DNA from 2 places in the Micromonospora sp. NPDC049175 genome. Region 1 is predicted to be linked to the other one. Evidence: predicted binding sites of a transcription regulator. Region 1 holds the regulator's gene; the other holds the start of a gene.
The links. Region 1 encodes HspR, which represses chaperone genes until heat shock. Its sites were predicted from a motif close to TTGAGTNNNNNNNACTCAA; they were not measured.
Positions count from the first base shown of each region.

Region 2: a site for HspR is predicted at 7,241-7,259, ahead of lon (endopeptidase La). Genes of this name have one in related genera too.

Region 1 is NZ_JBICSY010000002.1:354,150-366,170, reverse strand. Features, by position in the region: gene clpB (ATP-dependent chaperone ClpB) at 1-492, opposite strand, end outside; gene ACGFH8_RS08585 (TetR/AcrR family transcriptional regulator) at 578-1,222, opposite strand; gene ACGFH8_RS08580 (epoxide hydrolase family protein) at 1,308-2,444, shown strand; gene ACGFH8_RS08575 (hypothetical protein) at 2,652-2,915, opposite strand; gene ACGFH8_RS08570 (winged helix-turn-helix domain-containing protein) at 3,198-3,419, shown strand; gene ACGFH8_RS08565 (cation:proton antiporter regulatory subunit) at 3,581-4,081, shown strand; gene ACGFH8_RS08560 (cation:proton antiporter) at 4,087-5,301, shown strand; gene ACGFH8_RS08555 (GNAT family N-acetyltransferase) at 5,290-5,748, opposite strand; gene ACGFH8_RS08550 (hypothetical protein) at 5,921-6,352, shown strand; gene ACGFH8_RS08545 (hypothetical protein) at 6,539-6,733, opposite strand; gene ACGFH8_RS08540 (heat shock protein transcriptional repressor HspR) at 6,870-7,310, opposite strand; gene dnaJ (molecular chaperone DnaJ) at 7,341-8,525, opposite strand; gene grpE (nucleotide exchange factor GrpE) at 8,611-9,369, opposite strand; gene dnaK (molecular chaperone DnaK) at 9,418-11,280, opposite strand; gene ACGFH8_RS08520 (ABC transporter) at 11,501-12,021, shown strand, end outside.
Region 2 is NZ_JBICSY010000006.1:62,478-74,498, forward strand. Features, by position in the region: gene ACGFH8_RS23585 (DNA-binding response regulator) at 1-291, opposite strand, end outside; gene ACGFH8_RS23590 (sensor histidine kinase) at 288-1,439, opposite strand; gene ACGFH8_RS23595 (hypothetical protein) at 1,572-2,441, shown strand; gene ACGFH8_RS23600 (DEAD/DEAH box helicase) at 2,530-4,275, shown strand; gene ACGFH8_RS23605 (DoxX family protein) at 4,350-4,754, opposite strand; gene lon (endopeptidase La) at 4,887-7,217, opposite strand; gene ACGFH8_RS23615 (response regulator) at 7,381-8,022, shown strand; gene ACGFH8_RS23620 (Lsr2 family protein) at 8,163-8,510, shown strand; gene ACGFH8_RS23625 (hypothetical protein) at 8,638-9,882, opposite strand; gene ACGFH8_RS23630 (hypothetical protein) at 10,166-11,047, opposite strand; gene ACGFH8_RS23635 (hypothetical protein) at 11,210-11,401, shown strand; gene ACGFH8_RS23640 (Asp23/Gls24 family envelope stress response protein) at 11,398-11,715, shown strand; gene ACGFH8_RS23645 (DUF6286 domain-containing protein) at 11,717-12,021, shown strand, end outside.

The sequences.
Region 1 (12,021 bases):
GGTCAGGGCCTGGTAGGTCTGCTCGGGGTCGGCGGTGGTGACCCGGCGGTCGCCACCGCGCACGGTCGGGAAGGCCGCGACCAGGGCCTCCTCGGTGGCGCCTGCCGTCTTCAGCGCACCGGACACGGCCCCACCCACCCGGGCCAGGCCGGCGAGCAGGTGCTCGGTGGAGGTGTATTCGTCGCCCAACGGCCGGGCGATCTGCTCGGCGGCGCCGATGGCGTTGACGAACTCCCGAGCCAACGTCGGCTCGGCGATGCTCGAACCGCGCGCGGCCGGCAGGGCGTCGACCGCGCGCTGGGCGGCCCGGCGCAGCTCGGCGGGGTCGGCCCCGACGGCGCGCAACAGACCGGTGGCGGTCGAGCCGTCGGTGTCCAGGAGTGACAGCAGCAGGTGCCAGGGCTCCACGGTGGCGTGGCCACGCTGGTTGGCCAGCGCGACAGCGCCCGTGATGGTCTCGCGGCTCTTGGTGGTGAGTCTTTCGGTGTTCATGGGCTCCCCCGGATCGGCGTTGTCCACTGAGAAGGACACAACCAGAGTTGAGCGTATTCCACTCAACCTTAGCGCGTGACGCCCATCACTCCCGAGGACGCCACCGCCAGTCGAACTCCCCGGCCGCCGGAGCCGGGCCGGGCAGCGGGTCCGCGTCCGGCGCCGTCGAGAGACCCGCCAGCAGCACCGCGAGCTGCCGGCGGCGCAACTGCCCGGTCCGCTCCGGATCGGGTACGCGCACCGCCGCGCACGACTCCAGCAACAACCCCAGATCCGGTACGACCACGTCGGGGCGCAGCCGACCGCTGGCGCGGGCCCGCTCGAACAGGGCCGTGGCCAGCTCGTTGGCGCGCATCGCGTCCCGGCCCATCTCCTCGGTCGGGGTGAAGGTGCCGGCCAGGTGAACGGTGAGCGAGTGCACGTCGGCGTCGACCACCCGGGCCAGAAACCCGGCGAACGCGGTCCAGTCGTCCGGCTCGGCGAGGGCCGACTCGGCCTCGGCGACGTACCGGCGCAGCCCGTCGTGGCAGAGCTGACGCAGCAGGTCCTCCTTGCCCGCGTACCGCCGGTAGAGCGCACTGATGCCGACGCCCGCACGTTCGGCGACGGCGGCGATCGGCGCCTTCGGATCGTCGAGGAAGACCGCACGTGCGGCTTCGAGGATGACCTCGTCGTTGCGGGCGGCCTGGGCGCGGCGACCGCCAAGCGTCTTGCCGGAAGTCGTGGACATGCCCCCAGCCTAGCAGTGGAACGGATCGTTCCGGTCTGCTACTCTGATTGCAGAACGAAACATTCCGTTCCGAAGGAGTTCCGAGATGACCGGCACCGCGATCCGCCCGTTCCGCGTGGAGATCCCGCAGACCGACCTCGACGACCTGGCCGCCCGGCTCGGCCGCACGAGCTGGCCCGCCGAGCTGCCCGGTGCGGGCGACGCCTACGGGATGGGCACCGATCGGGTGCGTGCCCTCGTCGACAGGTGGCGCGACGGGTTCGACTGGCGCGCCGTCGAGGCCCGGCTGAACGCCCACCCCCAGTTCGTCACCGAGATCGACGGCGAGCAGATCCACTTCCTGCACGTCCGGTCGTCCCGGCCGGACGCCACCGCGCTGGTGCTCACCCACGGCTGGCCCGGCTCGGTCCTGGAATACCTCGACGTGATCGCCCCGCTCACCGAGCCGACCGACCCGGACGCGCCGGCCTTCCACGTGGTCATCCCGTCGCTGCCCGGCTTCGGTTTCTCCGGCCCGACCCGCAGCGCCGGCTGGAACCGGTTCCGCATCGCCCGCGCCTGGGCCGAGCTGATGAACCGCCTGGGGTACGACAGCTACGGCGCGGTCGGCAACGACGCCGGCTCGATGGTCGCGCCGGAGGTGGGCCGGATCGACGCCGAACACGTCCTCGGCGTCCACGTCACCCAACTCTTCTCGTTCCCCACCGGCGACCCGGCCGAGTTCGCCGGGCTCTCGGAGGCGGACCAGGCCGCGCTCGGGCACCTCCAGTGGTTCTACGAGAACAAGTTCTCCTTCAACCAGGTGCACAGTCAGCAGCCGCAGACCCTGGCGTTCGGCCTGGCCGACTCGCCGGTCGGGCTGCTCGCCTGGAACGCCCAACTGTTCGACGAGAGCCTGGACGCCGACTTCGTCCTGGCCAACGTGGCGCTCTACTGGTTCACCGGCACGGCCGCCTCGGCGATCCGGCTCTACTGGGAGGACGCGCACGCCGGCGAGCCCCCGACCGAGCCGACCACCGCACCGACCGCGCTCGCCATGTTCCCCGGCGACTTCCAGTCCATCCGCCGCTTCGCCGAGCGGGACCACGCGAACATCGTCAGGTGGACGGCGTACGAGACGGACGTCGAGGGCCGCGGTGACGTCGGCGGGCACTACGCCGCCCACCAGGCTACCGATGTCCTGGTCACCGACATCCGCGAGTTCTTCGCCAGCCTCCGCTGACCTCGGCGTGCCCAGGTGCCCGCACCCGCTCGGCCGGGGCGGGCACCGGCGCGTCCGGCCCCGACGCGCGGCGCGTCCGGCCCCGGCGCGCGGCGCGTCCGGCCCCGGCGCGGTTGATCCACCCGCCCTTCAGGAAGTCGGGGCATCCGGACCGCCAGGACACCGCGACATCCTGAAAACCGAGTCGATCACGGTCTTGTGCGGCCCCTACGGGCCGATTCGCCGGGGCAACCGCGCGGTGCACGGGGTTTCGTGGTCGGCGCGGAGCACGCAGCGACGGCCACCGTCCAGCCGCCGGTCGCAGAAGACCCAGTGCCGTACCCCTTGGTCGTCCTCGGTCGAGACGGTGATCCCGCCAAGGTCGATCCGGGCGAGAAAGGCCAACGACCGACCGGCGGTCCGCCCCAGCATCTTGGCGCGGGCCAGGTCGGGCGCGGATATCGGCAGGTGGATGACGAACCGCCCGCTCATCGCCACCACCCTCGGCCCACCATCAGCGGCGCTCCTCTCCTGGGGGTCGGGCGCTGGCACGGCCGTTTACCCGAGGGGAGCACACGGCCGTGCCAGCGGCGACGCGGACGACCCGGCCGAGGAGGCCGGTTGCCTACCGGGCTTTCCACACCCCGAGTGCCCGCCCCGCCAACACACAATGCAAAGCATTGCAGGACAAGCAGTGACCATGCTTAGCACGCGAAGTGTTGGCTCACCCGCCGACCGCATGGGAAGATCTTGGGGCCTACCAGGAGTTGCCCCATGCCCCGAGTTTCGGACCGCCAACGAATCGCGCAGGACATCCGCGACAAGATCGCTTCCGGCGAGTACGCGCCAGGCGACAAGCTGCCCTCGTTGCGTGAAATGACCGAGCACTACGGCGTGTCCGCCGAGCCGGTCCGTTCAGCGCTGTTGATGCTGCAGGCCGAGGGTCTGACCGAAGGGCATCAAGGCAAAGGCACCTACGTAAGCGACCCGAAGTAGATCCACTCGCCTTTCAGGAAGTCGGGGCGTCTCGCCACGTTGGATACGCCGACTTCAACGAACCCGAGTGGATCACGACCCTTGCACTGCGCCGGGGCCGCCCGACGGGTTGCCGTCCGTCCAAGATCTGCGCTTTGTTCACCAAGCGGTAGCCTTAGCCTGTGCGAGTACGTGTCGAGCAGACCGCCCTACCCGGGATCGGGGTACGTCACGATCTGGTGACGGAGTCCGGACGTCGCCTGGGCGTCGTCTCCCACCGCAACGGCCGCCGAGATCTGGTCCTGTACGACCCGGACGATCCCGACTCCTGCCAGGCGGACATCCCGCTGACCGACGACGAGGCGGAGGCGCTGGCCGACATCCTCGGCGCGTCGCTGATGCTCGGCCAGCTCTCCGGGCTGCGTGAGCAGGCCGCCGGTCTGCTCACCGAGCAGATCGCCATCTCGGCCGGCTCGCCGTACGTCAACCGCAAGCTCGGCGACACCAAGGCGCGTACCCGCACCAGCGCCTCCATCGTGGCGGTGCTGCGTGAAGGCGAAGTGATCGTTTCGCCACTCCCCTCCTTCCGCTTCGCAGCCGGCGACGTGGTGGTCGTCGTCGGGACCCGCAGGGGTCTCGACGGCGTGTCCGCCATCCTCGCCGACAGTGACCCGGACGGCTGAGGCGGATGCACGACTCCACCACACTGCTCGTCGAAGTCGGCGCGCTGCTGCTGCTGCTCGGTGTCCTCGGCCGGCTCAGCCGCCGGGTAGGCCTCTCACCGATCCCTCTCTACCTGCTGGCCGGGCTCGCGTTCGGGCACGGCGGGTTGCTTCCGCTCGCCGCCAGCGAGGAGTTCTTCGCCGTCGGCGCCGAGATCGGCGTCATCCTGCTGCTGGTGATGCTCGGCCTGGAATACTCGGCCAACGAGCTGGTCGGCAACCTCCGCTCGGCGGCGCCGGCCGGGCTGATCGACGGCCTGTTCAACGCGCTGCCCGGCGCGGCGTTCGCCCTGCTGCTCGGCTGGGACTGGGTGGCCGCCCTGGTGCTCGGCGGCATCACCTGGGTCTCCTCCTCCGGCGTGATCGCCAAGGTCCTCGCCGACCTGGGCCGACTCGGTAACCGGGAAACTCCGGTGATCCTCTCGGTCCTGGTCATCGAGGACCTGGCGATGGCGCTCTACCTGCCGCTGGTCACCGCGGTACTGGCCGGCACCGGCCTGCTGGGCGGCGGCATCGCACTCGCTGTCGCGGTGGGCACCGTGCTGCTCGTGCTGGTGGTCGCCATCAGGTACGGCCACCTCATCTCGTCCGCCCTGTCGGCGAAGGACCCGGAGGCGCTGCTGCTGGGCGTACTCGGTCTGACCCTGCTGATCGCCGGCCTCGCGGCGAAGCTGCAGGTGTCGGCGGCGGTCGGCGCGTTCCTGGTCGGCATCGCGCTCTCCGGCCCGGTGGCGCACCACGCCACCGAGTTGCTGTCCCCGCTGCGGGACCTGTTCGCCGCGGTGTTCTTCGTCTTCTTCGGCCTGGTCACCGACCCACGGGACATCCCGCCGGTGTTGCTGCCGGCGCTCGCGTTGGCAGTGGTCACCATGGCGACGAAGACGCTCACCGGCTACCTCGCGGCCCGCCGGGTCGGCATCGCGGAACCCGGTCGGTGGCGGGCCGGCCTGGCACTCGTACCTCGCGGTGAGTTCTCCATCGTCATCGCCGGGCTCGCGGTGGCTGCCGGGAGCGTCGAGCCGCGGTTGGCGGCGCTGGCGGCGACGTACGTCCTGATCACAGTGGTGACCGGGCCGATCCTCGCCCGGCTGCCGGACTTCCCGTGGTTCAAGCGGTGGCTGCGTAACCGCGCGGCGGCCCAGCGGCGGGAGTCGACCCCGGTCGTCGACTCAGTGCACTGAGCTCCACCTGAAGGCCGCGGCCGCGTGGGTCGCACCCTCGCGGAGGTAGAAGCGATGCGCCTCGGTCCGGGCGAGGCCGGACTCCAGGAAGACATAGTCGGCTCCCTGGTCGTGCGCCCACGCCCTGGCCGCCACCAGGAGGCGGGAACCGACACCCCGGGAACGCCACTCGGGGTGCACGGCGAGATCCTCGATCGAAGCCCGACGGCCGAAGCGCACCGAGAGGATGTCCAGGTAGACGCTGGCCACGCCGACCACCTGATCCTCCTGCGATCGCGCGGCGAAGAGCGCGGCGTTCTCGTGGTCGAGTACCCGCGCGGTGCGCTCGACGGCGCGGTCGCGGTCCCAGTCCGCGGGACGGCTGCCGGGAGGGGCGAAGAGCCACTCCAACCCCGAGACGAACTCGGCCTCGGCGCCGCGCCGCAACCGTCGTACGTGGATTGCCATAGGAGCATCATCGGCAACGCCGTCGATGCCGTGAACCCGGCCATGCCAACGGTTGCGGAATTGCTCCTCGCGGGTACTACCGCAGCACCCGACGGCGGGTTACCGTTTCGCCCCAGCAGCCAGGGTCCGTAGGCAGCGTTGCCACACGCGGGCGAGAGCGGAAGGTTGGCCGGTGAGCGTGCAGGAGTCGACGTTCCACGGCTTCGCCAACCCCGTCGATCCGAGTCCGGCGGAGTTGCGAGCTTGGGCGTACAAGCCCGATTCGGTGCCGTTGGCTTCGATGCCACCCGACTGGGACCTGTTGGTCTCCGGCGACCGGCTGGTGCTGACCCTCTTCGAGTTGGCGATGGATCCGACCTGCCCGGCGCGGCGTTTCGCGCTGCACTGCCTCTACATCTACGCGGCCGACGGCATCCGGACGAACTTCCGCGCCCATCCCAAGCGCCGCTTCCGCAAGCTCGTCGAGCAGGCCGAGCGGGACGGCGACGAGCTGATGAAGATCTGGGCGCACAACGGACGGGTGCTGCTGGCCCGCCCGGACCTCTTCGTCTACCGGGACTGGTGCGAGGGCGGCCTGGTCCGCGAGAACCGCCGCCTCGGCTGAGGCCCGGCCCGCGCTCTGACGGCGAACGGGCCGGGACCCCCGCCACGGTGACACCGCGTCCCGGCCCGCACTCTGACGGCGAACGGGCCGGGACCCCCGCCACGGTGACACCGCGTCCCGGCCCGCGCTCTGACGGCGAACGGGCCGGGACCCCCCGTGGGTCCCGGCCCGCACGTCGGTCACCGGTCAGTCCTGCTTGCGCTCGGTTTCGGCTCGGCTCTTGTTGCCGCCGTGGTCGCCCTGTTCGGCGAACCGGCCCTCGACGACCCGGTCCCGGTAGGTCCCCTCGGTCACCTTGTCGAACTTCTTGCGGACGGTCTCGGCCAGGTCTTCCAACCGTTCTTCCGTCTGCTGGGCGACCTTCTTCGCCGGTTCCGCCATCGCTCCCCCTCGCCATGCCGGTAGGTCCGTATTAAGCCGATTGGACCCATATCGACAGGCTAACCGAAGCGGCCCGGACCGCGCCGGGGAATCCGGTGCGGTCCGGGCCGAAGAACAGCTCCGGGTGTGTGGCAGGTCAACGATCGGGAGTACGACGGGGTCGCCAGACCACGAGCGCGGTGGACGTGCGATTGGTCGGCACCAGATCCCGACCCGGAAAGCGGGCGAGGGATTCCAGCTCGGCGACCCGCCGGTACGCGGCGTCCAGCTCCGCCTCCAGCCGGGCCACCCGCTGCTGCGCCTGCTCCAACAGCCGCTCCAGCCCGATGATCCGCTTGACGCCGGCCAGGTTGATCCCGTCGTCCTGGCTGAGCCGCTGCACCTCGCGCAGCAGCACCACGTCACGGACGCTGTACCGACGCCCGCCTCCAGCGGCCCGGCCGGGCTGCACCAGCCCCAGCCGGTCGTACTGGCGCAGGGTTTGCGGGTGCATCCCCGCCATCCGCGCCGCAACCGAGATCATCAGCACCTTGGCCTCGTAGGCAGGGTCACCCGAACCGAGGAACTCGCCCGACATCCCGCTCACCTCCGCGTCCCTTCCACCGGACTAACTGACCCGACGCACCCGCGCCTCGAGATGTTCCCGGGCGGCTGGCGGGCTCTGCTCGGCGAACGCCTCCAGCGCGGTGCGCGCTTCGTCGGACAACCGGGCCGGCACCACCACGTCCAACGTGACAAGCAGGTCGCCGGCCTGCCCGTCGCGGCGCACCACACCCTTGCCCCGGGCGCGCAACACCCGCCCGCTGGGCGTACCCGGCGGGACCCGCAGGGTCACCGCGCCGTCGAGCGTGGGCACCCGCAGGTCCGTGCCGAGCACGGCCTCCGCGAAGGTGATCGGCACGCTCAACGTCAGGTCGTCGCCGGTACGCCCGAACAGCTCGTCCGGCCGAACCTTGACGTGCACGAACAGGTCACCAGCCGGGCCGCCGCGCTCGCCTGGCTCACCGCGCCCGGTCAGCCGGATGCGCTGACCGTCGGACACGCCGGCCGGGAAGCGCACGTTCATGGTGCGTGTCTTCGTGACACCGCCGCTGCCGTGGCACTCGGGGCACTTCTCCTCGACCACCGTGCCGACACCCTGGCAGTTGCGGCACGGCTCGGAGAAGCTGAACGACCCCTGGTTGCGGGTGGTCACGCCGGCACCGTGGCAGACCTGGCAGGTCCGCGGTTGGGTGCCGGGCTTGGCCCCGTTGCCGTGACAGGTCTCGCAGACGCCCGGCGCGCGCAGCGTCAGGGGCAGCGTCACCCCGCGTACCGCGTCGCCGAAGTCAAGTGCCACCTCGGTCTCCACGTCCCGGCCACGACCCGGGCCGCGTGGCGCCGCCTGCCCACCACCCTGACCACCCGTGAAGATCGAGCTGAACAGGTCCTGGAAGCCGGCGCCTCCGAAGCGGCGGTCGCCGCCCCCGCCGCCGCCGCCGAACATGTCGGAGACGTCGAAGGGCATGCCGCCCGGTTGACCCGCGCCGCGGGCGCCGCGCCGGAACGCGCCCGAGCCGAACAGCGAGCGCATCTCGTCGTACTCGCGACGGCGGCCGGAGTCCGACAGCACGTTGTACGCCTCGGACGCGGCCTTGAACCGCTCCTCCGCCTTGGCGTCGCCCGGGTTGTGGTCCGGGTGCGACTCCCTGGCCACCTTGCGGTACGCCTTCTTGATGTCATCGGCCGAGGCGGCCTTGTCCACGCCGAGCACGGCGTAGAAGTCCTTCTCGATCCAGTCCTTGGAACTCACCGGTCCACCCCCTCTCGACCGTCGCGGCCCGGCCGTCTCGCCCACCGACGCGCGGTGGGCGAGACGGCCCGGTCACTGCTTCGCACTATTCCGGGTCCGCGACCGCGACAAGCGCGGGGCGCAGCAGCCGCTCACCGAGCTGGTAGCCGCGCCGCATGACCTGTACGCAGGTCGGCTCGGTGACCTCGGCCGAGGTCTGGTGCGCGACCGCCTCGTGGCGGGTCGGGTCGAACGGGTCGCCCTGTTCGCCGAAGGCGTTCAGGCCGAACTTGCCGAGCGCGGTGGTGAGCTGTTCCGCCACCGTGCCGAACGGCCCGACCAGGTCGCCGTGTTCCCGAGCCCGGTCCAGGTCGTCGAGGATCGGCAGCAGTGCGGCCAGCACCGAACCGGTCGCCTGCTCCTGCACCAGGTTGCGGTCGCGGTCGACACGCTTGCGGTAGTTGGCGTACTCCGCCGACACCCGCTGCACGTCCCGGGTCCGCTCGTCCAACTCGGCCCGGAGCGCCTCCAGCTCGGCGCCGAGCGACGTGCCGGGGCCGGCGCCGTCCACCGGCTGCGCCGGGGCGTCCACCACCGGCGGGCCGGACGGCTCCGGACCGTCGGTGGCGTTGACCTCGACCTCGATCTCGTCGACCACGACCTCGGCGTCCTCGACCAGGCCCTCGGCCGGCACACCGGTCTCCGCGTCAGCGGCGGTGCCCTCCGGCTCCGCCGTGTCGACGAGCTTGCGCTTGTTGCGGATGACGACCCGCTCCCCGTCGCCGGTGGTCGGCTCCGTGGGCGCGGAGCCACCCGGCGTCGACCCGGTGTCGCTCGGGTCGGCGGCTCGTGGCTTCTGCGTCATGCGGCTACCCCATCCCCTTCGCCGTGGACACGTGTTGGAGGCCGACGGTCACTTCTTGCCGTCCTCGTCCACGATTTCCGCGTCGACCACGTCGTCGGCGCCGCCGGACTGCGGGCCCGGCTGTGCGCCGGCCGCACCCGGGCCGGCCTCGCCACCCGGCTGCTGACCCTGCTCGGCCTGAGCCGAGTAGAGCAGCGACCCGGCCTCCTGGGAGACCTTCGCCAGCTTCTCGTGGGCGGACTTGATCTTCTCGATGTCCTGACCGCCGAGGGCACCCCGCAGCTCACCGAGCGCCTCGTTGAGCTGCTCCCGGTTTTCACCGGGCAGCTTGTCGCCGCTCTCGGCGAGGAACTTCTCGGTCTGCCACTGCAGCGCCTCGGCCACGTTGCGAGCCTCGGCGTCGTCGCGGCGACGCTTGTCCTCCTCCGCGTGCTCCTCGGCGTCCCGGCGCATCCGCTCGATGTCGTCCTTCGGCAGCGACGAGCCGCCGGTGATCGTCATCTTCTGTTCCTTGCCGGTGCCCAGGTCCTTGGCGTGCACGTTGACGATGCCGTTGGCGTCGATGTCGAAGGCGACCTCGATCTGCGGCACGCCGCGCGGCGCCGGCGGGAGGCCGGTCAGCTCGAAGGTGCCGAGCTTCTTGTTGTAGGCCGCGATCTCCCGCTCGCCCTGGAAGACCTGGATCAGCACCGACGGCTGGTTGTCGTCCGCCGTGGTGAAGACCTCGGAGCGCTTGGTCGGGATCGTGGTGTTGCGCTCGATCAGCTTGGTGAAGATGCCGCCCTTGGTCTCGATGCCCAGGCTCAGCGGGGTCACGTCGAGCAACAGGACGTCCTTGACCTCACCCTTGAGCACACCGGCCTGGAGGGCGGCGCCGACGGCGACGACCTCGTCCGGGTTGACGCCCTTGTTGGGGTCGCGGCCGGTGAGCTGCTTGACCAGGTCGGTCACGGCGGGCATCCGGGTCGAACCGCCGACCAGGATGACGTGCTCGACGTCGGAGATCTTGATCCCGGCGTCCTTCACGGCCTGCTCGAACGGGCCCTTGCAGCGGTCCAGCAGGTCCTGCGTCATCCGCTGGAACTCGGCGCGGCTCAGCGTCACGTCGAGGTGCAGCGGGCCGGCCGCGCCGGCGGTGATGTACGGCAGGTTGATGTTCGTGGTGGTGGCGGCGGACAGCTCGATCTTGGCCTTCTCGGCGGCCTCACGGAGGCGCTGGAGGGCCATCTTGTCCTGACCGAGGTCGATGCCGTGCTCACCACGGAACGTCTTGACCAGGTGGTCGATGATCCGCTGGTCCCAGTCGTCGCCGCCGAGGTGGTTGTCACCGCTCGTCGACTTGACCTCGATGACGCCCTCGGCCAGCTCCAGCAGAGAGACGTCGAAGGTGCCGCCGCCGAGGTCGAAGACCAGGACGGTCTGCTCCTTGGAGCCCTTGTCCAGCCCGTACGCCAGGGCGGCCGCGGTCGGCTCGTTGACGATCCGCAGCACGTTGAAGCCGGCGATCTCACCGGCCTCCTTGGTGGCCTGCCGCTGGCTGTCGTTGAAGTAGGCCGGAACGGTGATCACCGCGTCGGTGATCTGCTCGCCCAGGTACGCCTCCGCGTCCCGCTTGAGCTTCATCAGCGTCCGGGCCGAGATCTCCTGCGGGGTGTACTTCTTGCCGTCGATGTCGACGGACCAGTTCGTGCCGACCTCGCGCTTGACCGAGCGGATCGTCCGGTCCGGGTTGGTCACCGCCTGGCGCTTGGCGACCTCACCGACGAGCACCTCCCCGTTGCGGGCGAACGCGACGATCGACGGGGTCGTCCGCGAGCCCTCAGCGTTGGCGATGACGGTGGGCTCACCGCCCTCGAGAACGCTGACGCAGGAGTTCGTCGTGCCGAGGTCGATACCGACCGCACGTGCCATCTTCGCTTCCTCGCTTCGTAAGGTTGTGCAGGTGACGGGCACTGCCCGTTGCTGCTTGGCGGACACCGCCCGCAGCGGGCCCCACCACAAGTTGAGTGAACTGGACTCAATAGTGCCACGCGTTGGCGAATCGTCAAGTTGAGTTGAGTCACCCCGACGCAACCCAGCCTTTCCTACCGTCCGGTTGTCTTCCCTTGCATCGGTCGGGCACGCTTTAGCGGTGACGACGCCCGGCGATTCCGCCACCCGTTCCGGCGCGCCCGCCGTCGCAGCCCGCACCGGTCCGCCGGACGCCGCGGAGGAGCCGCCCGCCACCACCGGGGACGACGGCCTCCCCGGCGCCCTGTCGGGCCTCCGGGAGGCGATCGGCGCGACCCGGTACCCTCTCGCGCTGCCCTCCGCCGGCCCCGCCCGGCACACCGCCACGGCCCTCAGCGATCAGCTCGACGACTATCTGCTGCCCCGGCTCGCCCGGCTGGACGCCCCGCTTCTCGTGGTGGTCGGCGGCTCCACCGGCGCCGGCAAGTCGACCCTGGTCAACAGCCTGGTCAAGGCCCGGGTCAGCGCCGCCGGTGTGCTCCGGCCGACCACCCGCTCCCCGGTCCTGGTCTGCAACCCGTCCGACGCGGCGTGGTTCCGGCAGGGTGACCTGCTGCCCGGCCTGACCCGCACCACCGAGCCGAGCGACGACCCGCGCGCCCTGCACCTCGTCACCGCCCCCGCCCTCCCCGCCGGGCTGGC
Region 2 (12,021 bases), on a different contig from region 1:
CCCGGCGGTCAGCGCCTGCCGCAGGTGCCCGGGACGCCCCTGCCCGGTCAGCACGACCACCGCGCACTCAGGACGGACCCGGGTCAGCTCGGCGGCCACCGCGATGCCGTCGAGACCGGGCATCTCCAGGTCCACCACTGCCACGTCCGGGCGGTGCGCGAGCGTCGCGGTCACCGCCGTGGGTCCGTCGGCGGCCTGGGCCACCACGTCGATGTCCGGCTCCAGGCCGAGCAGCGCGGCGACCGCGACCCGGATCAGGTCCTCGTCGTCGGCGAGCAGGACGCGGATCACGACGTCACCGGCACGGTCGCCTCAAGGGTGAACACGCTGTCCTCCCGGCGGACCCGCAGCTCTCCCCCGGCCGCGGCGAGCCGGTCGGCCAGGCCGCGTAGGCCGTGGCTGTGCGCGTCCGGGCCGCTGTCGTCGGCACCGTCGTTGGCGATTGTCATCCTGGCCCCGTTCTCGTCCCGGTCGATGTGGATCCGGCACCACTCGGCCCGGCTGTGCCGCAGCACGTTTGTGCCCGCCTCGCGCAGCACCGCCGCCAGTTCGGCGGCGGCCGGCTGGGGCAGGTCGACGTGTGGCGGCACCGTGCAGCGCACGCCGCAGGAGCGCAGCACGTCGGCCACGGCGGCCAGTTGCTCACCGAGGTCGACGGCCCGGTAGCCGTGCACGCTCTCGCGGACCTCGGTGAGCGCGGAGGCGGCCAACCGTTGCACCTCGGCGGCCTCCCGCCCGGCCCGCTCCGGGTCGACAGGTGCGAGCCGCGCGGCGAGTTCGGCCTTCAGCGCGATCACGGTGAGGCTGTGCCCCAGCAGGTCGTGCACGTCACGGGCGAAGCGCAGCCGCTCCTCGGCGGCGGCCAGCCGGGCCTGGGCGGCCTGACCCTGCCGGGCCTCCACCAGCAGGTCCCAGAACCAGACCTGGAACCAGTTGACCGCGGCCACGCCCACCCCGACGCCGCCGGTCACGGCCAGGGACCGCCCCACGGACCCGCCGGTCCACCAGGCGACCGCCGCCGACACGAGCAGGGTGCCGGCGGTGACCGCCAGCGCGCCCGGGAGGCCTACCAGCAAGGGGGCCATCCCGACCAGGGAGGCCCCGATCCACGCCCAGGTCGGCCAGGCCCCGGCCGCGACCGGGGCCACCAACGGAACGGTCAGCGCCGCCCCGACGACAAGGCCGAGCTGGGCGCGACGTCGCCACCGTTGCGCGAGCCAGGGGGTGACCGCCGCGTACAGCAGAGCGGTCTGGGTGGCCGCGAAGACGAGGATCCCGACCGCGCCGAGCACGACGCGGCCAGCGGACGGCTCCCGGGTCAGGCCGACCGCGGGCAGCAGGACGCCCGCCCACACGCCGGTGGCCAGCGACAGCAGCGTCGCCCGCCGAGCCCGGCGCAGTCGGCGGTCCGCCCGGGGGGTCACCACCTCGCTCGTCACGCACCGATCCTAGGACCGCCCGGCGCTCGGTCCACCCATGCGAGATGTCACGGTCGGACCGTGCGATCCGCGCGGGATTCCGGTGACGGACGCGCCTGCCGACCGCGCCGGGACCCCGGCAGGGTCAACGGCATGGACAACACACTTGTGTACGCGGACAGCAGCACTGTCGCGCCGTCGCCGTCGCCGGCCGCGCCCGGCGGCCGCACGCGGCGGCTGTGGTGGCATCTCGCCGAGATGGCGTTGGCGATGGTCGTCGGGATGCTGCTGCTCGGGCCCCTGTGGGACGCGGCCGGCGTCCCGCTCGGGCTGAGCGGGACGCTGGGCCGGCCGGACGTCGCCGCGCTGGTGATGGCCACGAACATGACGATCGGGATGACGGTGTGGATGCGCTACCGGGCGCACCACTGGCGTGGGGTCGTCGAGATGGCCGCGGCGATGTACGTGCCGTTCCTGTTGGTGCTGGTGCCGTTCTGGGCCGGCCGGCTGGACGGCGAGGCCCTGATGCTCGGCGGTCACCTGCTGATGGTGCCGGCGATGGTGCTGGTGGCGGTGCGTCACCGGCACGAGTCGCCGGTCGCGGTACGCCGGCATCCGGCCGTGGTGGCGCTGGCCCGCCGCTGGCCGGCCGGGCTGGCGCTGCTCATGACTGTGGAACTGTGGGTCGAGCCGAGGATCCTCAGCCCGTGGACGATGCTGGTGCTGCCCGGCGGGTACCTGCTGATCGGTGTGGCCCGACGGACCCTGCGCGGGCCGGGCGTGCTCGCCACCCAACTGGTCGGCCTGGTCGTCTGGGTCGCGCTGACGCTGACCGCGGTCGCGGTCGGGGGTCGGACGGCGGCGTGGCTGGTGGCGCTCGGTTGGCTTGTGCACGGCGGGTGGGACCTGGTCCACCACCGCACCGGCCGGGTGGTGCCAGGCGGGTACGCCGAGTGGTGCGGCGTGCTCGACGTGACGCTGGGGGGCATCATGATCGTGGCAATCCTGACCGGCGCCGTCTGACGGGGGCGATCTGGTGTCGCTGGGCGCCGATCGCGCACTTGTGGCGGTCGGCGCAGCGGCGTGGACGGCGTAATGAAAGGCTTGGCACATGAGTTCCGCACCTGCACAGCACGACGCACCGACTGACGCACCGATTGACGCCGTCCCCGCCGACGCCGAAGAGGTGTACGCCTTCACCGAGCTCGGGCTGCGTCCCGAGCTGCTGGGCGCGCTGTCCGCCCTCGGTTACGAGGAGCCGACCCCGATCCAGCGGGAGGCGATCCCACCCCTGCTGGAGGGTCGGGACCTGCTGGGCCAGGCCGCCACCGGCACCGGCAAGACGGCGGCGTTCGCGCTCCCGCTGCTCAACCTCATGACGGCCCACCGCCAGGGTGGTGACCCGGTGGCGCTGGTGTTGGTGCCGACCCGGGAGCTGGCGGTGCAGGTCTCCGAGGCGTTCCACCGCTACGGCAAGGACCTGGGCGCCCGGGTGCTGCCGATCTACGGTGGGCAGCCGATCGGGCGGCAGCTGCGGGCACTCGACAACGGTGTCGACGTGGTGGTGGCCACCCCGGGGCGGGCCCTGGACCACATCGCCCGGGGCACCCTGCGCCTGGGCGGGCTGGCCACGGTGGTGCTCGACGAGGCCGACGAGATGCTCGACATGGGCTTCGCCGAGGACATCGAGGCGATCCTGGAGCACGCTCCGGCGGAGCGTCAGACGGTGCTCTTCTCGGCCACCATGCCGTCGCGCATCGACGGGATGGCCCGGCAGCACCTGCGCGAGCCGGTCCGGATCGAGATCGGCCGGGAGCAGACGGTCGCGGGCGAGGCGCCCCGGGTGCGGCAGAGCGCGTACATCGTGACCCGGGCCCACAAGCCGGCCGCGTTGGGCCGGGTGCTGGACGTGGAGTCGCCCACCGCGGCGATCGTGTTCTGCCGCAGCCGGGAAGAGGTCGACCGGCTGACCGAGACGATGAACGGGCGGGGTTACCGCTCCGAGGCGCTGCACGGCGGGATGAGCCAGGAGCAGCGCGACCGGGTGATGGGCCGGCTGCGGGCGGGCACCGCCGACCTGCTGGTGGCCACCGACGTGGCGGCCCGTGGGCTGGACGTCGAGCAGCTCACCCACGTGGTCAACTACGACGTGCCGTCCGCGCCGGAGTCGTACGTGCACCGGATCGGTCGGGTGGGCCGGGCCGGCCGCGAGGGCGTGGCGATCACCCTCGCCGAGCCGCGTGAGCACCGGATGCTCAAGACCATCGAGCGGGTGACCGGCCAACGGATCACCATCGACAAGATCCCCACCGTGGCCGACATGCGGACGCGGCGGTTGGAGCTGACCCAGGCGGCGCTGCGGGAGAGCCTGTTGGAGGACGACCTCGACCCGTACCGGGTGATCGTGGAGACGCTCACCGACGAGTTCGACCTGATGGAGGTCGCCCTCGCCGCCGTGAAGCTGGCCCACGAGGTGACGTCGCCGGGCTCCGACGACGAGGAGGAGATCCCTCAGGTCCCGGTGCGCGGTCCGCGCGAGGGTCGACCGGAGAGCGGCGGCCGGGGCGGCGACCGGCGGGGCGGAGGCCGGCCGCGCTCGGGCGGCGGCAACACCGTCCAGGTCTTCGTCGGCCTGGGCCGGCGGGCCGGGGTGCGCCCGCAGGATCTGGTGGGCGCGATCACCGGGGAGACCGGGATCCGTGGCCGGGACATCGGCTCGATCGAGATCGCCGACCGGTTCTCGTTGGTGGAGGTGCCGCAGGGCGTGGCCGACGAGGTGATCTCCGGGTTGCGGCAGAGCACGATCAAGGGCCGCAAGGCGACCGTGCGCCGCGACCGCGGGGGCGACGAGCGCTGAGCACGCCGCCGGCGACCGCCGGCCTGAGTACGCCGCCGGCGACCGCCGGGTTCGACGGTCGCCGGCGCGGCGGATCAGAAGGAGTACGGCCCGAAGCGGCCCCAGGCCACCACGGCGGCGAGCACGAGCAGCACCGCGCAGGTGATCGCGCCCTGGATCTCCGTGCGACGCTCGGCCGCCGTGTCGCGCTGCTTCCTGTCGCGCAGGTGCACGGAGATGCCGCCGATCATGACGATGACCAGCCCGGCGGCGGCGAGTGGGGTGAGCACGGTGGCGACGTCGGCGAGCGGGGGCAGCACCAGCCCGACGGCGGCCAGCAACTCGACCGCGCCGAGCGCCTTGACCTGGGTCGGCGGGACCGGGTCGACCCACCGCATCAGCTCGCGCAGCTTGTCCTTGGGTTGGGTCAGCTTGGCGAAGCCGGCGCCGGCGAAGACGGCGGCGAGCAGGATCTGGATGATCCAGAGCACCAGGTTCACGGGGGTTCCTCCAGGGGACCGCCTCGCGGCGGAGAGGTAGTTGAGGATTCAAGCGAGACAGTAGACCTCCCCCCGCGTACCAAAGGACCCCCGCCGTCTCCGATGACGGCGGGGGTCCTTTTTCGCGCAGCGTCAGACCGTGAAGAGGGCCGGACCGTCCAGCGCCTCGACCTCGGCCGGGCGCAGCGCCAGGGCGAGCACGTCGGCCACGTCGGCCAGGGTGTGCACGGTCAGCGCCTCGCGCACCTCGGTCGGCAGGTCGTCCAGGTCGGGCTCGTTACGCGCCGGGATGATCACCTCGGTGAGGCCGGCCCGGTGTGCGGCGAGCAGCTTCTGCTTCACCCCACCGATCGGCAGCACCCGACCGGAGAGCGTCACCTCGCCGGTCATCCCGAACTCGGGGCGCACCGGCCGGCCGGTGACCAGCGAGGCCAGGGCCGTGACCATGGTGATGCCGGCGCTCGGACCGTCCTTGGGCACCGCGCCCGCCGGGAAGTGGACGTGGATCCGGCGTCCCGCGAGAGCGTTCGGGTCGATGCCGAACCGCCGCCCGTTGGAGCGCAGGTAGGAGAGGGCGATCTGCGCCGACTCCTTCATCACGTCGCCGAGCTGGCCGGTCAGGGTCAGCCCCGGCTCGCCCTCCATGCTTGTCGCCTCGATGAAGAGCACGTCCCCGCCGGCGCCGGTGACGGCGAGGCCGGTTGCCACGCCGGGCACGGCGGTGCGCTCGGCCGACTCCGGGGTGAACTTCGGTCGTCCCAGGTAGCCCGTGAGGTTGTCCTTGTCGACGCGTACCGGGGTCGGGTCGGTCGCCAGCGTCACCGCCACCTTGCGCAGGATCTTGGCGAGGCCACGTTCGAGCTGCCGGACTCCGGCCTCCCGGGTGTACTCCCCCGCGATCAGCGCGAGAGCGTCGTCGGCGACGCTCACCTCGTCGGCGGTCAGCCCGGCCCGCTCCCGCTGCCGGGGCAGCAGGTGGTCGCGGGCGATGGCGACCTTCTCGTCCTCGGTGTAGCCGTCCAGGGTGACCAGCTCCATCCGGTCCAGCAGCGGGCCGGGGATGGACTCCACCACGTTGGCGGTGGCCAGGAACAGCACGTCGGACAGGTCCAGGTCGACCTCCAGGTAGTGGTCCCGGAAGGTGTGGTTCTGCGCCGGGTCGAGCACCTCCAGCAGGGCGGCGGCCGGGTCGCCGGCGTAGCCGGCGGAGACCTTGTCCACCTCGTCGAGGAGCACGACCGGGTTCATCGAGCCGGCCTCGCGCAGCGCGCGGACGATCCGGCCGGGCAGCGCGCCCACGTAGGTGCGCCGGTGACCGCGGATCTCCGCCTCGTCGCGGACGCCGCCGAGCGAGACCCGGACGAAGTTACGCCCGAGTGCCCGCGCCACGGACTCGCCGAGGCTGGTCTTGCCCACTCCGGGAGGGCCGGCGAGGGCGAGGACCGCGCCGGAGCCGCGACCGCCGACCACGCCGAGGTTGCGCTCGGCCCGCCGGTTGCGCACGGCCAGGTACTCCAGGATGCGGTCCTTCACGTCGGCCAGGCCGGCGTGGTCGGCGTCGAGCACCGCCCGGGCCGCGGCCAGGTCGGTGTTGTCCTCGGTACGCGTGCCCCACGGCATCTCCAGCACCGTGTCGAGCCAGGTGCGGATCCAGCCCGCCTCCGGTGAGGCGTCACTGGCCCGCTCCAACTTGCCGACCTCGCGCATGGCCGCCTCGCGGACCTTCTCCGGCAACTCGGCGGACTCGACCCGGGACCGGTAGTCGGCCGAGCCGTCCGGCTCGTCCTCGCCCAGCTCCTTGCGGATCGCGGCGAGCTGCTGACGCAGCAGGAACTCCCGCTGGGACTTCTCCAGCCCCTCCCGGACGTCACTGTTGATCTGCTCGGTGACCTCCTGCTCGGCCAGGTAGTCCTTCACCCAGCCGACAAGCAGCTCCAACCGGGCGGTGACGTCCGGCGCGGCGAGCAGTTCGGTCTTCTGGTCCAGGGTCAGCCAGGGCGCGTAGCCGGCCGAGTCGGCCAGCTCGGACAGGTCGGTCATCCGCTCCACCGCGTCGATGACCTGCCAGGCGCCCCGTTGCTGGAGCACGGAGGTCACCAGGGCGCGGTACTCGCGGGCGAGTTCCCGGGCGCGGCCGGCGGGAGCGGGTTCGTCGAGTTCGGTCGCCTCGACCCAGAGGGCGGCGCCGGGGCCAGGCACGCCGGAGCCGATCCGGGCCCGGGACAGGCCGCGGATGACGGCGGCGGGCTCACCCTCGGGGAGCCGGCCGACCTTCTCGATGGTGGCGACGACGCCGACCGGGCCGTACTCGCCGTCGATGCGCGGCACGGCCAGCAGTTTGCGATCGCCGGTCGCCCGTGCCGCGTCGATCGCGGCCTGGGTGGTCGGGTCGAGGGTCACCGGGATGACCATGCCGGGCAGCAGCACGGCGTCGGTCAGGGGAAGTACCGGAAGAGTTGCCATCGAACACCTGCTATCGCGTTGAGTTGAGCGTGTCTGGCTCAAGTAACAAAGCGTTCCCCTTGTTCCGGACTGTGACCCAGACCACTTCGGGGAGGGTTCCGGCAGGCTCCCCTCGTTCGGTGCGTACCCGCATGATCGGCACCCACCGGGGAACGGCGCAGACATGCCGGGAGACACCACCATCCGACTCGTCGTCGTGGACGATCACCCCCTTTTTGTCCGCGGCCTCGAATCGCTGCTCCCGATCACCGGCGCGGGCCGCGCCGAGGTGGTCGCCTCGACCGGCGACGCCGCCTCCGCCGCGACGCTTGTCGGCCGCTGCCGGCCCGACCTGGTCCTTGTCGACCTGCACCTGCCAGCGCCGGGTGGGATCCGGGCGGTGGCCGCGATCCGGCGGGCCACCCCACGGGTACGGGTGGTCGCGATGTCCGGCGGCGTCGACCCCGCCGCGGCGCTGGAAGCGCTGCGGGCCGGGGCCGAGGGGTTCCTGCCCAAGACCAGCGAACCGGAGGAACTGCTGCCCCCACTGCTGGCCATTCTCGGCGGCTGGGCGGTGCTCCCGGCCGAATTGTTACGTGCCATGACGCGGCCCACGCACGCCACCTCGGTCGACCTGGACGGCGAGGAACGGCGGCTGCTGCGCGCGATCGCCGCCGGCCGCAAGACCGTCGACATCGCCGAAGAACTGCACGTCTCGGAACGGACGGTGAAACGGATGACCGCCGCGTTGCTGCGCAGGCTGCGGGTGTCCAACCGGGCCGAGGCGGCCGCCGTGGCCGGGCACACCGGCCTGCTCCATCATTGAGGCTCCACCATCGGCACCGTTTCACGGTTTTTTCGGTAACGGAATCGCGACGCGCCGAATGGGACGCTTATTGTTGCGGATTACCGGGGTGATAGGTCAGACTTTGGACACATCCCGCCGCACACAGGGAGTAATCGGCAATGGCGAGAAAAGTAATCACGGTCCTGACCGACGACCTGGACGGCGGCAAGGCCGACCGGACGGTCGAGTTCAGTCTCGACGGAGTGGCCTACACGATCGACGTCTCGGACGAAAATGCCGGCGTCTTGCGTAAGGCACTGGACCCCTACATCAATGCGGGTCGGCGGATCGGCCGCGGTCCGGTGGAGAGCGCCCGATCGATCCGGAGGCCGGGGCGACCCACCGGCGCCGGAATGGATCGGGAGCAGAACCGGGCCATCCGGGAATGGGCCGTCAAGAACGGCTACAAGATTTCCGAGCGGGGCCGGATCCCGGTTGAGGTCGTCGAGGCGTACAAGGCGCGCTGACGCGCGAGTTGCCGACGGGGTCCCGCTGTGACGGCGGGGCCCCGTCGGGTTGTCCGGCACCAGAAACGACGGTGGCCGGTCACCAGGGCCCTCGCCCGGGTGACCGGCCACCGCCGGTCGAGGTCGGTCAGTTGACGTCGATGCGTACCGAGTCGAACGCGGGCGTCTGGTTGGCCCGCTCCATCATCGGCAGGCGGTGCGAGCCGTCACCGGCCCAGACGGAGCACTGCGCGGTCCCCGCCTCCGGCAGGCCCGGAATCTGGATCGTCACCTCGTCGGGCTGGGCGCCACCGCGACCGTCCTCGGTCGCGACGAAGAAGGCGGGCACCTCCTGCGGCTCCGGCGGGGCGGTCAGGCTGTCCAGCATCCGGCACGCGGTGTGGAAGTGACCCCGGACCAGGCCCTGGGCGTTGAGCAGCGAGCTCTCCACGTAGTAGCCGCCCTGACCGGCGGCCAGGAAGCGGTCCCGGACCAGGTTGCGGGTGCTGACTCGCAGGGTGAACGCCTGGTTGCGGCCGACCTGGTCGGGGAACTGGGTGATCAGCAGGGACGGGTTGTTGGCGGCGGCGCCGACCTCACCGAACTCGGTGCTCACGCAGCGGTTGCCGATCTGGAAACCGTCGTGCGGCTGGAGCCGGCTCTCGTCGCAGTCGTTGGCCAGCACGCCGAGCCCGGCGCCCGGGGCGTTCCCGCCACCGTTGTTCCCGCCACCGTTGTTGCCGCCACCGGGGGTGGTGGTGGGTGAGCTGCCGCCGTTGTTGCCGGTGGGCTGCACCTGACAGTCGGCGAGCTGCGCGAGGCCCTGCGGCCGGGGTCCGACCCGGTCGATCGCGGTCGTGATCCGGTCCAGCACCGCGCGCCGCTTGGCGGCCAGCGGTTGGAGGATCGCGTTGCGGATGAACGCCTCACCCTTGTTGCCCTCGGCGGCCAACCGGCGGTCCGCCTCGGCGATCTGGGCCTGCAACTGGGCGAGACCGCGGTCCACCTCGGCCCGCGCCTGGGCCGGCACCTGCGGCAACTTCGCCGTCACGTCCGGACAGGCGATGGCCGTGCCGGTGCCCACCGTGCCGTCCTTGCCGTCCTCGCACTCGGGGACCGACTGCTGCCCGTCACCCCAGTGATTACGCACCCAACGACCGTTCTGCCAGGTCCGGCTGGTCGAGGCGCCGCCAGCCGGCGCGGTCGAACCCGGGCTCGGCTCCACGCACTGCCCGGCGACCGGACGCGGCTTATTTGTCCGCCGGTCCTGGGCCGACGAAATCTGGGTCACGGCGACGACTCCGCCGAAGACCACGAGCGTGCCGACAACGGCCAGCAGACGCTTGCTCCGCGCGTTGCCGGATGACCGGCGCGCCCGTGTGGACCTGCGCATCGAATTGCTCTCCTTCTCGATCCGGTAGTGGATTCCTGCCCTCGGCGGACCGACGGATGTGAGAGGGCACGCCACGGCGGTGAGCACCGTGACCTACCCGGGTAATGCGTCGATGGCCGACGATGCCCTTTCCGCACCGTCTCCCACGCCCGGGGGCGCGGATGGGGAGATCCTGTTCATTCGCGCAGGAGTACGGGACGGCGACCGGGAAGGTTCAACCGTCGCGCAGGAAATTGCCCAGACCGGATCCGGAGCCGGTGTCAGCAGGGAGAACGGGCGTCGGTCAGTCGACGCAGAGGTGGTCGAAGGCGAATCCGCCGACCAGTTCGGCACGGCGTCGACTCAGCGCGACGATCTGCGCGGTCAACTCGGCGCGCGGCAACAGGTCCGTTCCGGCGTTCGCCCGCAGCCGCTCCCCGACCGCGACGGTGGCGAGGTCCTCGGCCAGTTGGGCCGCGTCGATGCCGCAGGAGAAGCGCTGCTCGGTCACCGCGACCCGCTCGACGAGGCACGCGTCGGGGCGGACCTGCACCCAACTCCACCCCTGCGCCGTCCCGTCGGCCCAGCGCACGTGCAGGCCGCGCACGATCGGGTCGGCCACCCGTCCCGCCACGTACGCCTCGACCGCCGCCGCGCGGGTCAGCGCGCCCAGGTCGTTGACCCGCCCGGTGCGGCCGTCGGGCAGTCGACCGAGGATGTCCCGGAAACCCACCGGGGCGTGGTCGTCCCCTTCGGCGGTCACTCCGGCGGCGCCCGCCGCGTAGGCGCGCGCGTCGATCACGTAGTCCACGAGGCGTCGGCCGTGCTCGGCGGCCCGCAATGTCGACGACCCGATCCGCAACACGGGCAGGCCGGCGGCGGCGCTGACGGCGTCGGTGAGTCGCTCGGCACGCTGCTGCGCCGAGCCGGCGGGGGCCACCGGGCCGATCTGGACGGCGACGATCACCCGGCCGGTGGCGGCGGCGCAGACCACGACGTCGAAGCTGGCACGGCTGGCCGAACTCCACTGACTGCCGGTGACCCCGGGCGGCCGACCCTGGACCAGATCGCTGAGCCGGCGCGCCGGATGGACCCGGTGGCCGGCGCGACCGAGCGGCATCTCGCTCCCGCCGTCGGCGGGCAACGCCCGCAGCCAACCCCGGTCGTCGCTGCCGATGCTCGTCATCTGCCTGATCCATCCGCCGGTCGGTCGAGCCGCGCCGAGTCTAGGTGGTCGATCATGGGACCCCGAGTTCGGATGTGACCGGGATCACAGGCGACCGACGTTCCAGGGGCAGCCGGCGGGTGTATCCAGCGAGCGCCGGTACCGGACCGGCCGGAGGTGACCATGTCGCGACAGCAGTTCGGCTTCCTCGCCGGGTTTCTCGCCGTGGCGGTCTGGGCGCTCGCCAGCATCGGCGTGGCCGCCCTCGCCGTACTCGCGGGCCTGCTCGGCTGGCTCGTGGTCCGGGTGCTCGACGGCGACCTCACGGTGACCGGCCTTGGCGACCGCCACACCGACCCGCGGCGGCGCCGATGACCACCCGCCCCGCCGACGCCGCGGAGGTCACGCGGATCGCGGTCCGGGCGGCCGGCCTGGTGCCGGGCGTGTCCGTCGTCCGTCCGGCGGAGGTCCGCCTCGACGACCGATCCGTCGGACTCGACCTGCACCTGATCACCTGGTACGGGCACAGCGTGCCCGCCATCGCCGAGACGGTCCGGGCGGTGGTCGCCGACCGGGTGGCCGCCAGCACCGGGCTCCACGTGGCGATGGTGACAGTCACCGTGGACGACCTGCTCGTCCCGGGCGTCGACGTCTCCGCCCCCGCGACCGTGCCCGCCGAGGGCGGCTGAGGTGCGCAGCGTCAACCGGGTCGCCTCGCTGCTGCTGGCCACCGTCCTGCTCGTCGGCGGGGCGCTGGTGGCCGCCCAGGCACTGCTCCTCGCCCTGGACCGGCCGGTGCCGCTGGAGCCCACCGGCTGGCTCGACGCCCTGAGCGGCGCCCGGTGGCGCGACCCGGGCGTCCAGGCGGTGGCCGGCGGCGCCGTCCTGCTCGGCCTGGTCATCCTGGTCGCCCAACTGCGCCCCTGGACGCCGGTGCGGTTGCGCACCGACCAACACGACGGCTGGCACCTGCACCGGCGCAGCGTGGAGCGGCG